Regions from separate parts of the Pseudoduganella sp. LjRoot289 genome, predicted to be linked through region 1. Evidence: predicted binding sites of a transcription regulator. Region 1 holds the regulator's gene; each other region holds the start of a gene.
The links. The regulator sigma-54, encoded in region 1, starts transcription at its own class of promoters, with help from an activator protein. The targets are predictions, from matches to a motif close to TGGCANGNAANCTGCTTT.
Positions count from the first base shown of each region.

Region 2: the regulator sigma-54 is predicted to act here: its motif matches at 2,017-2,034, upstream of ACSQ8Y_RS23965 (PEP-CTERM sorting domain-containing protein).
Region 3: the regulator sigma-54 is predicted to act here: its motif matches at 1,667-1,684, upstream of ACSQ8Y_RS05810 (DUF1549 and DUF1553 domain-containing protein).

Region 1 is NZ_CAXUPN020000001.1:6,263,697-6,266,964, reverse strand. It holds gene hpf (ribosome hibernation-promoting factor, HPF/YfiA family) at 21-377, opposite strand; gene ACSQ8Y_RS26990 (RNA polymerase factor sigma-54) at 445-1,929, opposite strand; gene lptB (LPS export ABC transporter ATP-binding protein) at 1,936-2,697, opposite strand; gene lptA (lipopolysaccharide transport periplasmic protein LptA) at 2,700-3,268, opposite strand, start outside.
Region 2 is NZ_CAXUPN020000001.1:5,603,826-5,607,093, forward strand. It holds gene ACSQ8Y_RS23955 (D-alanyl-D-alanine carboxypeptidase/D-alanyl-D-alanine-endopeptidase) at 1-464, shown strand, start outside; gene ACSQ8Y_RS23960 (hypothetical protein) at 550-1,152, opposite strand; gene ACSQ8Y_RS23965 (PEP-CTERM sorting domain-containing protein) at 1,364-1,984, opposite strand; gene ACSQ8Y_RS23970 (M15 family metallopeptidase) at 2,162-2,770, opposite strand; gene ACSQ8Y_RS23975 (LysR family transcriptional regulator) at 2,767-3,268, opposite strand, start outside.
Region 3 is NZ_CAXUPN020000001.1:1,332,193-1,335,460, forward strand. It holds gene ACSQ8Y_RS05810 (DUF1549 and DUF1553 domain-containing protein) at 1-1,626, opposite strand, end outside; gene ACSQ8Y_RS05815 (TonB-dependent receptor) at 1,819-3,268, opposite strand, start outside.

The DNA of each region.
Region 1 (3,268 bases):
TTGTTGGAGTGCCGGGGACCCTACAGGGTGGCGGCGGGTTCGTAAGTGTCGGGGAGGTGTTTGATGGCGTCGTGGCCGTGCTCCTGCACTTTCGATTTGTATTTCATGACTTGGCGGTCCAGTTTGTCGATCAGCGTATCGATGGCAGCATACAGGTCTTGCGACAGGCTTTCCACGTACACGGTCTTGCCGGACATGCGCAGATTGATTTCGGCCTTTTGCCTTTTGTCTTTCTCGGTGAGGTTATCTACGGTCAGGATGACAGCAATATCAATAACTTGATCGAAATGGCGTTTGATCCTCTCCAGCTTGCTCTGCACGTATTCACGGATGGCTGGCGTCACTTCGAGATGATGTCCACTGATGGTGAGATTCATACACACTCCTAAAGAAGAGGGCTCATACGCTGTCGTCTTGTTGGCGCGTAGGGGAACCCAAGTAAAACTACAAAGCTTTACGCAGACTAACCGGTGGGATTTTCAGAGCTTCGCGATACTTGGCAACAGTCCGTCGCGCAATTACCATGCCTTGTTCCCCCAGCATGTCCGCAATCTTACTGTCGGATAATGGATTTTTCGGGTCTTCAGCTCCTGTCAATTGCACTATCAGCGCCCGTATCGCCGTCGAGGATGCTTCTCCTCCTGCTTCGGTGGCGACGTGGCTGCCAAAGAAATATTTCAACTCAAACATGCCATGCGGAGTCAGCATGTATTTCTGAGTTGTTACCCGAGAAATAGTGCTCTCGTGTAGTCCCAGTGTATCAGCAATTTCACGCAACACAAGGGGTCTCATGGCAACCGCGCCATGGCTGAAAAAGTTCTTTTGTCTTTCTACTATCGCCTGCGCGACGCGCAGGATGGTGTCGAAACGCTGGCGCATATTCTTGATCAGCCACTTCGCTTCCTGCAGCTGCGCGCCCATGGCGGACTCGCCCTTGCCCTGCTTGAGCATGTTGGCATACAGCGCGTTTACGCGCAGGCGCGGCATCACGTCGTTGTTCAAGGAGACCTGCCAGCCATTGCGCGCCTTCTTCACGATCACGTCCGGCACCACGTAGTCGGACACGTCGGAGGCGAACTCCGCGCCCGGGTGCGGATTGCACAGCCGTATCACCGTTTGCGCTTCGCGCAAGTCCTCGTCGTCGCAGTCGAGGGCTTTTTTGAGCTTGTTGAATTCGCGCTGCGCGAACCAGGCCAGGTGCTTTTCGACGATGGTGACGGCCATGCGGCGCGTCACCAGGGGCACGCCCGGCATGCGCCGGATCTGCAGCGACAGGCACTCGGACGCGCTGCGCGCGCCGACGCCGATCGGGTCGAACGATTGCAGCAGGGTCAGCGCCGTCTGCAGCTCGTCGAGCTCGACATCGGCCTCTTCCGGCAGGCGGGCGTGGATGTCCTCCAGGCTCTCTTCCAGGTAGCCGTTCTCGTCCAGCGCGTCGATGATCAGCTCCATCAGCACGCGGTCGCGCGGCTGCTGCACCGTCACGCGCATCTGTTCCATCAGGTGCTCGCGCAAGGTGCAGTGGCTGGCCTCGAGCTGCGGGCGCGAGTCCTCGTCGTCGGGCGCCTTGCTGCGGCCGGCGTCGCTCCAGTCGCTGTCGGCCTCGGCGTTGCTGGCGCTGTCGCCGTCGCCGCTCTCGAACGCTTCGGCTTCCTGCGCGGGCGCGCTGTCCTGCGCCGGCGCGCCGACGTCGGCCGGCGACGCTTCGGCGCCGCTGGACTGGGTCTGGTTGATGGCGCCGTCGCCAAGCAGGCGCAGCGAGCGGTCGAGCGGATCGTCCAGCCGTTCCAGCAGGGGATTGTCGCCCAGCAGCTGCTCCAGTTCCTGGTGCAGCTCCAGCGTGGACAACTGCAGCAAGCGGATCGATTGCTGCAGCTGCGGCGTGAGCGCCAGATGCTGCGAGGTGCGGAGTTGCAGAGACTGTTTCATGGGTGCTTACATGCGGAAGTGTTCGCCGAGGTAGACGCGCCGCACCGATTCGTCGGCGATGATGTCGTCCGGCCGGCCGGACGCGAGCACGCTACCCTGGTTGATGATATAGGCGCGGTCGCAGATGCCCAGCGTTTCGCGCACGTTGTGGTCGGTGATCAGCACGCCGATGCCGCGCTCCTTGAGGAAGCGCACGATGCGCTGGATCTCGATCACGGCGATCGGGTCGACGCCGGCGAAGGGTTCGTCGAGCAGCACGAAGCGCGGATTGGTGGCCAGCGCGCGCGCGATCTCGACGCGGCGGCGCTCGCCGCCGGACAGCGACAGCGCCGCGTTCTCGCGCAGCTTCTCGATCTGCAGGTCGGCCAGCAGGCGGTCCAGGCGCTCGTCGATCTGCGCCTTGCTCAGCCGCTTGCCGTCCACCTTCTGGATCTCCAGCACGGCGCGGATGTTCTCCTCCACCGTCAGCTTGCGGAACACGGACGCTTCCTGCGGCAGGTAGGACAGGCCCAGCGTGGCGCGCTGGTGGATCGGCATGCTCGACACGTCCACGCCGGCGATGTCGATGCTGCCCGCGTCGGACGGCACCAGGCCGACGATCATGTAGAAGGAGGTGGTCTTGCCGGCGCCGTTGGGGCCGAGCAGGCCGACCACCTCGCCGCACTCGACCTGCAGCGAGACGTCGTGCACCACCTGGCGCTTGCCGTAGGTCTTCTGCAGGCCGCGCACGACCAGGGTGCTGTTGCAGCTTGGAGTGTGTTCCGCCATCGTCATTTCCCCGCCGCAGGCTGCACCGGCGCCGGTGCGGGCGCAGTTGCCGGCGCGGACGGCTTGGCAGGCTTGTTCGACGGCTGGATCACCATGGTGCCGCGGCCGGCGCCCGGCTTGCTGCCGCCGTCGGCGCTGTTGCGCACGCTGAAGAATTCGCGCCGGCTGTCGTAGGAAATGAACTCGCCCTCGACCTCGTCGCTCGGCTTGTTGCCTTCCAGGCGGCGCACCTTGGCGCGCGAGAACAGCTTGACCAGTTCGGCCTTGCCGTCGTACTCGATGCGTTCGGCTTCGCCTTCGACCCACTGCTCGCCCTCGCCGTCGCGCTTCTGGCGGAAGGTGGCGGGCTTGCCGCCCACGCTGGTCAAGGTCACGTACTGGTAGCCTTCCGGATCCTTGGTCACCACCGCCTTGGCCGACTTCATCAGCAAGGTGCCGCGCGTGAGCACGACGTTGCCGGTCAGCGTGCTGATCTGCTTGACGTCGTCGACGTCGGCGTTGTCGTAGCTGATCTGGGTCGGCTTGGTGGAGTCGGCCTTCTCGGCCTGGACCAGCCCGGCCGTGCACAGCA
Region 2 (3,268 bases), 660 kb from region 1:
CCGGCGGCGGCGAACCGGCGCCCGGCAGCGCCGCGTCCACGGCAGCCCGCTCGGAGCAGGTGATACGCGCATGGATGCAGCGCCACGGCATCGACGACACCGGCCTGGTGCTGGAAAACGGTTCCGGCCTGTCGCGCAGCGAGCGCGTGCGTCCGGCGCAGATGGCCGGGCTGCTGCAGGCGGCGCAAAAGAGTTTGTGGATGCCGGAATTTTTGACCAGCTTGCCGATCGCGGCGGTGGACGGCACCATGAAGCGCCGCCTGAAAGACAGCGCGGCGGCCGCGCGCGCGCGGGTGAAGACCGGCACGCTGAAAAATGTGGTCGCCATCGCCGGCTATGTGCCCGACGCGAATGGCGAACTGTGCATCGTGGTGGCGATGATCAACCACGAGCTGACCGGCAACGGCAACGGCCGCAAGGCCATCGACGCGCTGGTCGACTGGGTGGCGCTAAGCGGGAAATAGACAAACTGCGAGGAGCGCACGCGCCTGTGGCCGGCACGCAGCAATAGTTTGTGGCCGGGGCGCTTGCCGGCCAGCCGGGCGCAGTTCAGGGTCCGGGGTGGGGGTTATCTGGCAAGGATGGAATCGCCCGGAGGTACTCGTACATCGCGCTCAAGTCACGCTCGGTCTTTTTGCCAAACACCGGCCAGGGCATGACTTGCACGATGGTGCCCGGTGGATCTTTCGGATTGTGGCCGGTTCGCATCATCTGGATGAACTCGGCCCGGCTCAGCCCGGCCGGCTTGCCGGCATAGTCCGGCGTGATGTTCGCGGACGTAATGACGGGACCGAACTTCCGTCCGCCGGACAGGTATTCTTCCGCGTTAATACGCTCGGGCTCGCCCTTGAACGGATCGCTGCCGGGCGAATACGCCGGATGAGAGTGGCAATCGATGCACCCGCTGGTGTTGACGATGTAGCTGCCCAACCCAACCAGGGCGCGATTCTTTCCGGACAGATCAAGTTTCACACCAGGTGGCACGACTTCAAATCCCCGCTTCACCTGGCTCACACTCACCGGGCTCTCATCGTGGTCGCCGCGATCGTCGTGCTCCCCGTACCTGTCCGATGCCGACACCGATACCAGCAAGGCCGTAGAGGCGATGAAAGCAGCTGCGGAACGCAGGCCCAATCCGATTGATTTTTCCATGTTAACTTCCTCCAAGATAAAAGGATGTCACTTGGCAACCAGGATATGCAGTTCCACCCGACTGCCCTCAACCAGTCTAATCGGCGAACGCGGTCCTACCGCTACTTCAGGCCATGGCTTGCGTTTTATCAAATGGGGGAACGAAGGAAGGCAAGGCGTCGAGGCAACGAGCTTGACTAAACAGGGCGACAGCGCATGCCGCCCCGTGCAATTACTTCTGGCGGCGGCGCGATGCAAACAGGCCGGCCAGGCCCAGGCCCATCAGTGCCAGCGACGCTGGCTCAGGCACGGTGCCCGGTGCACTCGCTGGTCCCAGGCCATTCACCACGACGTTGTCGACCACGCCGTCCAGGCTGACCGTGACGTTCTGGTTCAAGTCCTGGAAACGGATCGTCGCCTGGTTGCCATTGCCGACGAACGTAAAGCTGAAGTGATTCAGCGCGCCGGTTACCGCGTCTTCGACGACGTTCGTGATCAAGGTTGCGCCGTCAAAGCCCAGGACGGTTGCGCGCAGAGCTTGCGCACCGCCAGCCGTCACGCCGTAGTCGAAGTCCCACTGGTAGGTTTCGTTGGCCACGGTGGCAAAGGCCTGCGACAGGCGGCCGTTGGTCGATTTATCGCCGGCGTTGAAGGTGGCCATTTTTTTGCCATTGGCGGCGATGCTGCCGGCGCCAAAGTAATTGCCGCTAAGCGAAATATCGGTCACGTCGACGTTACCGCTGGTGGCCCAGCCGGTAAGGCCGAGTTCGAAGTTGCCGTTGGTGATGAGGTTTGCTTGCGCGCCGCTGGCGGCCAGCAAAGCCATCGCACCGATCAGTGATTTGATTTTCATTGGGTTACCCACAGTTAAGATTACTTTTGTGAGTAGCAATAATGGTGCCAGGAACAATGCATTGTTATAAATCAATGACTTGCATATCGATAATTGCAGTTTCTTTTGAGAACTGTAAAAATTCCCGACAAACTTTGCAAAATCAAATGCTTACAATTAAACAATTCAGGGGAGCCATCACAGCACACGCGTGTATTGCTGCCGTACCAGGACCCGGTCGCCGCAGTCGAAATGCCACCACTCGCTGTTGATGCCCGCAAAGCCGGCCTGGAACATGGCGCCGCGCAGCAATTCGCGGTTGGCGATCTGCGCGGCGCTGATGGCGCCGCGCGCCAGCATGGCCGCTTCCAGCGCGGGATGGGACAACTCGGTCAGGTCGTCGAAGCCGGTACCCATGTCGAGTTCGCGGCCTTGCCCATCCACTATGGTGATGTCGACCGCCATGCCGAAGGAGTGGATGGAGCCGCGCGCCGGCTCGGCCAGGTAGCCAAGCAGGTCGGTGCCCTGCAGTGCCGCCCACAGTTCTTCCTGCACCCGTTGCGGCCGCAGGGCGTCCAGCACCAGCAATTTATGCCCCGGACGTTTTTCGCCCAGCCAGGCCACGGCTTTTTCCAGCGCGGCGGCGGCGTCGCGGTGCAGCCAGGCGCAGTCGTGCGGCGAGTACAGGTCGCGCCCGACAAAGTTGTCCGGCGTGGCGTAGCGCAACTCGACGGCGATGCCGGCGATGCTGCCCAGGTGCCGGAAGTCCGCGCTGGCCGGCACCTCTTCGTTGCGTATGGTGTTCATCGCGGCGCTTTTTCCAGGCAGGCGCGCGCGGCGGTGGCGATGCAGCCGGCCAGCTGGCGCGCGCCATGCGACAGCGGCGCGTGACCCGCCGTCAACAGGTAGAGCTGGACCGGAATCGCCGGGGCCCACGCGCGGCGCTGCACCAGCCCGCAGTTGGCGGAGGCGGCCGTGAACGGATCGACCACCGCCATGCCGCCGCCGGCCTCGACCAGCGAGCGCGCGATCTGGTAGGTTTGCACCACGGTGTGGAACACTGGATGCAGGCCCTGCGCTTCGCAGGCGGCCACCACCATCTCGCCCAGCGGGTCGTTGTCGGCGTGGCCGATCAGCTCGCCCGTCAGGCCGGGCGCGCCCAGCGGCGCGGCGCAGTCGGCGGCGCTCCAGGTGCCGGTGGGCGCGATCGCCGTCATCACGCCCTGCGCCAGCGGCTCGGCGACGATGCCGGGGTGGCGCGGGTCCTGCAGCGACAGGGCCAGGTCGGCTTCGCCCAGGCGCAGC
Region 3 (3,268 bases), 4.9 Mb from region 1:
GCTCGACAGCAAGATCTGGCGGTGCAGCTTCTTGACGCTCCAGCCTTTTTCCATGAAATCGGCCGCCAGGTAGTCCAGCAGTTCGGGGTGCGTGGGTTTCTGGCCGGCGCGCCCGAAATCGGCCACCGTGGCGACGATGCCGTTGGCGAAGTACTGGCCCCATACGCGGTTGACGAAGACGCGCGCCGTCAGCGGATTGTTCGTGCTGGCCAGCCAGTTGGCCAGCGCGGTGCGGCGGCCCGAGGAGTTCGCGGTCGCTACGATCTCGGGCTTGGCGTTGCCGGCCCACAGGGCGGGCAGGCCGGGCTGCACTTCCTCCAGCGGACGCTCGTGCACGCCGCCGAAGCGCACCTGGGTGGGGGGCGAGTCGGCGTGGCCCAGTTCGGTGGCTGCGGTCAGGTTCAGGCTGCCTTTTTCAGGGCGCAGCTTGTCGAACTTGCGTAGGTCGGCAGTGAGTTTCTGGTACTGCTTGTACTTCTCGACGTTTTCAGGCTTGTAGTCGGCGCTATCCTTGTCCTCGGCGCTCAGGCGCAGGTACAGCACCACGTCCTGCTCGGTGCTGACGGATTTCAGCCGGAAATTGACCCAGCGGTCCATCGCCGTCCAGTCCTTTTCGGGCTTGAAGATGGCTTCGCGGCTGTCGGTCAGGTAGCGCTCCTTGTGGTACTTCACGCCCACGTCGCGCACGGTATCGAGGATGGCCTTCTGTTTGGCGCGGATATCCTTGGTCGCTTCACGATAGACGGCCATCTGCTTCTCGTACGCGAGTTCGGCCTCGCCCTTGGCGGCGGGAACCTTGTCGTCGAAGCTGGTGTTGGCGAAGAAGGCCTGCAGCTGGAAGTATTCCTTCTGGCTGACGCGGTCCGCCTTGTGGTTGTGGCAGCGCGCGCAGCCCACTGTGGCGGCCAGGAAGGTTTCGCCGACCATGTCGGTCATGTCGGTGGCGATCTGGTATTTGCGCTGGACCAGGTCGCGCGAGTTGTAGTTGTCCGGGTAGCCGGCCAGGAAGCCGGTGGCGACCTTGGCTTCCTGGCTGTCCGGCCACAGCTCGTCGCCCGCCAGTTGCTCCTTGATGAAGCGGTCGAATGGCTTGTCCGAGTTGAACACGTTGATCACGTAGTCGCGGTAGCGGTAGTTGTTGGGGCGGGTCTGGTCGTTCTGGAAACCGGCGCTGTCGGCGTAGCGCGCCAGGTCCAGCCAGCGGCGCGCCTGGCGCTCGCCGTAGTGCGGCGACGACAGCAGGCGGTCGGCCAGCTTCTCGTAGGCGTCCGGCGAGCGGTCGCCCACGAAGGCCTGCACTTCCTCGGGCGAGGGGATCAGGCCCCAGGCGTCCAATGTGGCGCGGCGGATGAAGGTGGCGCGGTCGGCGTCGGGCGATGGCTTCAAGCCCTGCGCCTCCAGCTTGGCCAGCACGAATGCATCGATGGGCGTGCGCACCCAGGCCTTCTGCTTTACCGCCGGCTCGGCCGGGCGCTGCACCTGGCTGTAGGCCCAGGCCTTGGCTGGCGCCGAGGATGCGGTGGCGGAGGCTTTTGGATCCGGGGCGGCGGTCTTGTCGTCCGCCGCGACGGTCAGCGCGGCGGAGGTGAATAACAGCACGGCGATCGATATGGTCTTCAATTTCATTGACGGGCTCCTGTTGAATGTGGCGATGTTCAAGCTTGTATTGGCAACTACCGTGCCAAGCCCGCGCGTTTCGCCCGACACTTGCAAGTGTTTGATTTGAAAGGGATCTGCGGGCGCGGATTAGGGCCCGCGGCGCGTGGCCTGCTGGCTGGCGTACACACGCCAACCAGCGCTGCTACGCCAGCATCAGCCTTAGAGCTTGCCGCTGACGACCACGCCCAGCCAGCGCGGCACGGCGGGGGTGTAGGTGTTCCAGGTGCGCGTGAGCGGCGCGTCGTTGCCGAAGGCGTTCTTCACCAGCAGGCTGACGTCGAAAGACTGGCTGCGCGTGCCCAGGCCGATAGCCAGGTCGGTGATGCTGGACGCGCCTATCCAGCCGTAGCTGGACAAGGTGTTGTCCGAGTTGTAGCGGCTGTTGTATGCGGTGTTGAAGCTGGCGTGGAACTCCTTGTTGCCCCACACCGGCACGCGGTAGTCGGCGCCCAGGTTGAGGGTGACCTTGGACGCGCCGGGCAGCTGCTCGCCGCTTACGTCGCGGTAAGGCGCCGCGCCCGTAAAACCGTTCTCCACCGGCTGGGCCGAGTTCTTGAACTCCTTGTACTTTGCGTCCGTGTAGGCGCCGGCGAAGCGCAGCGTGACGTTTTTGATGCCGTTGTAGGCGCCGTCGACCTCCAGGCCCTTGGCCTGCACCTTGGGCACGTTGCCGGTGGCGGTGGTGAAGTAATTCTGGCCGTCGTTGTTCAGGCCCGTGGTGTAGACGTCCAGCACGCGCACGGCCTGCTGGTAGTCCTTGATGTTCATCAGGAACAGGTTGGCGTTGATCAGCAACTGGCGCTCGAACAGCGCGGATTTGAGGCCGGTCTCGAAAGCGTTGGTCTTCTCCTTGCGGACCAGGTTCGACACGCCGTTGGTGAGCTGCGAGATGCCTGCTTTCTCTCCGTACTGCCAGGAGGCGTAGCCCGTCAGGTCCTTGCTGAATTTGTAGGAGGGACTGAGCACGAAGGCGGGCAGCGTATCCTTGAACGGCGCGGCCTCGGTGTCGTTGAAGACGACGCCGACCTGCGACAGGCGGATGGCCTTCGCGTCGGCCACCTGGCGTTTCTGGGCGTCGGTCAGGCCGGCATAGGCGCTGCCGGGCACCGCGCCGGCGGGCGCTCCGAAGTATTTATTGGCCGCGGCGTCGGCGACGCCGAGCTGCGCGGCGCTGTTGCCGGCGCGCAGCTGGCCCAGGCTGTCCGAGCTGAAGCCCCCGAACTGCACGCCGTTCACGCTGACCGGATTCAGCTCGGCCGCGTTGCCGTAGTTGTTGACCAGCGAGTGGCCCTTGTTCTTGCGGTTCTCGTGCGTGGCGCGGATGCCGGTGGTCAGGGTCAGCGGTTCGGACAGGTGCCAGTTGGCCTGCGCGAAGATAGCGGCGCTCTTGTTGCGGATGTCCTGCACGCCGGCCGGCGAGTTGAAGGACATCTGCAGGCGGTCCAGCGAGTTTTGCAGCAGGTAGCGGCCCGCGGCGTTGGCGTCCAGGCGGTTGTACTGGTCGCGGTTGGCGTACCAGGCGCCGGCGTCGTTGCCCCATTCGCGGCGGTAGTCGGCCTGGTTGTCCACCTTCATCAGGAAGATGCCGGTCTGGTAGTCGACGAAACCG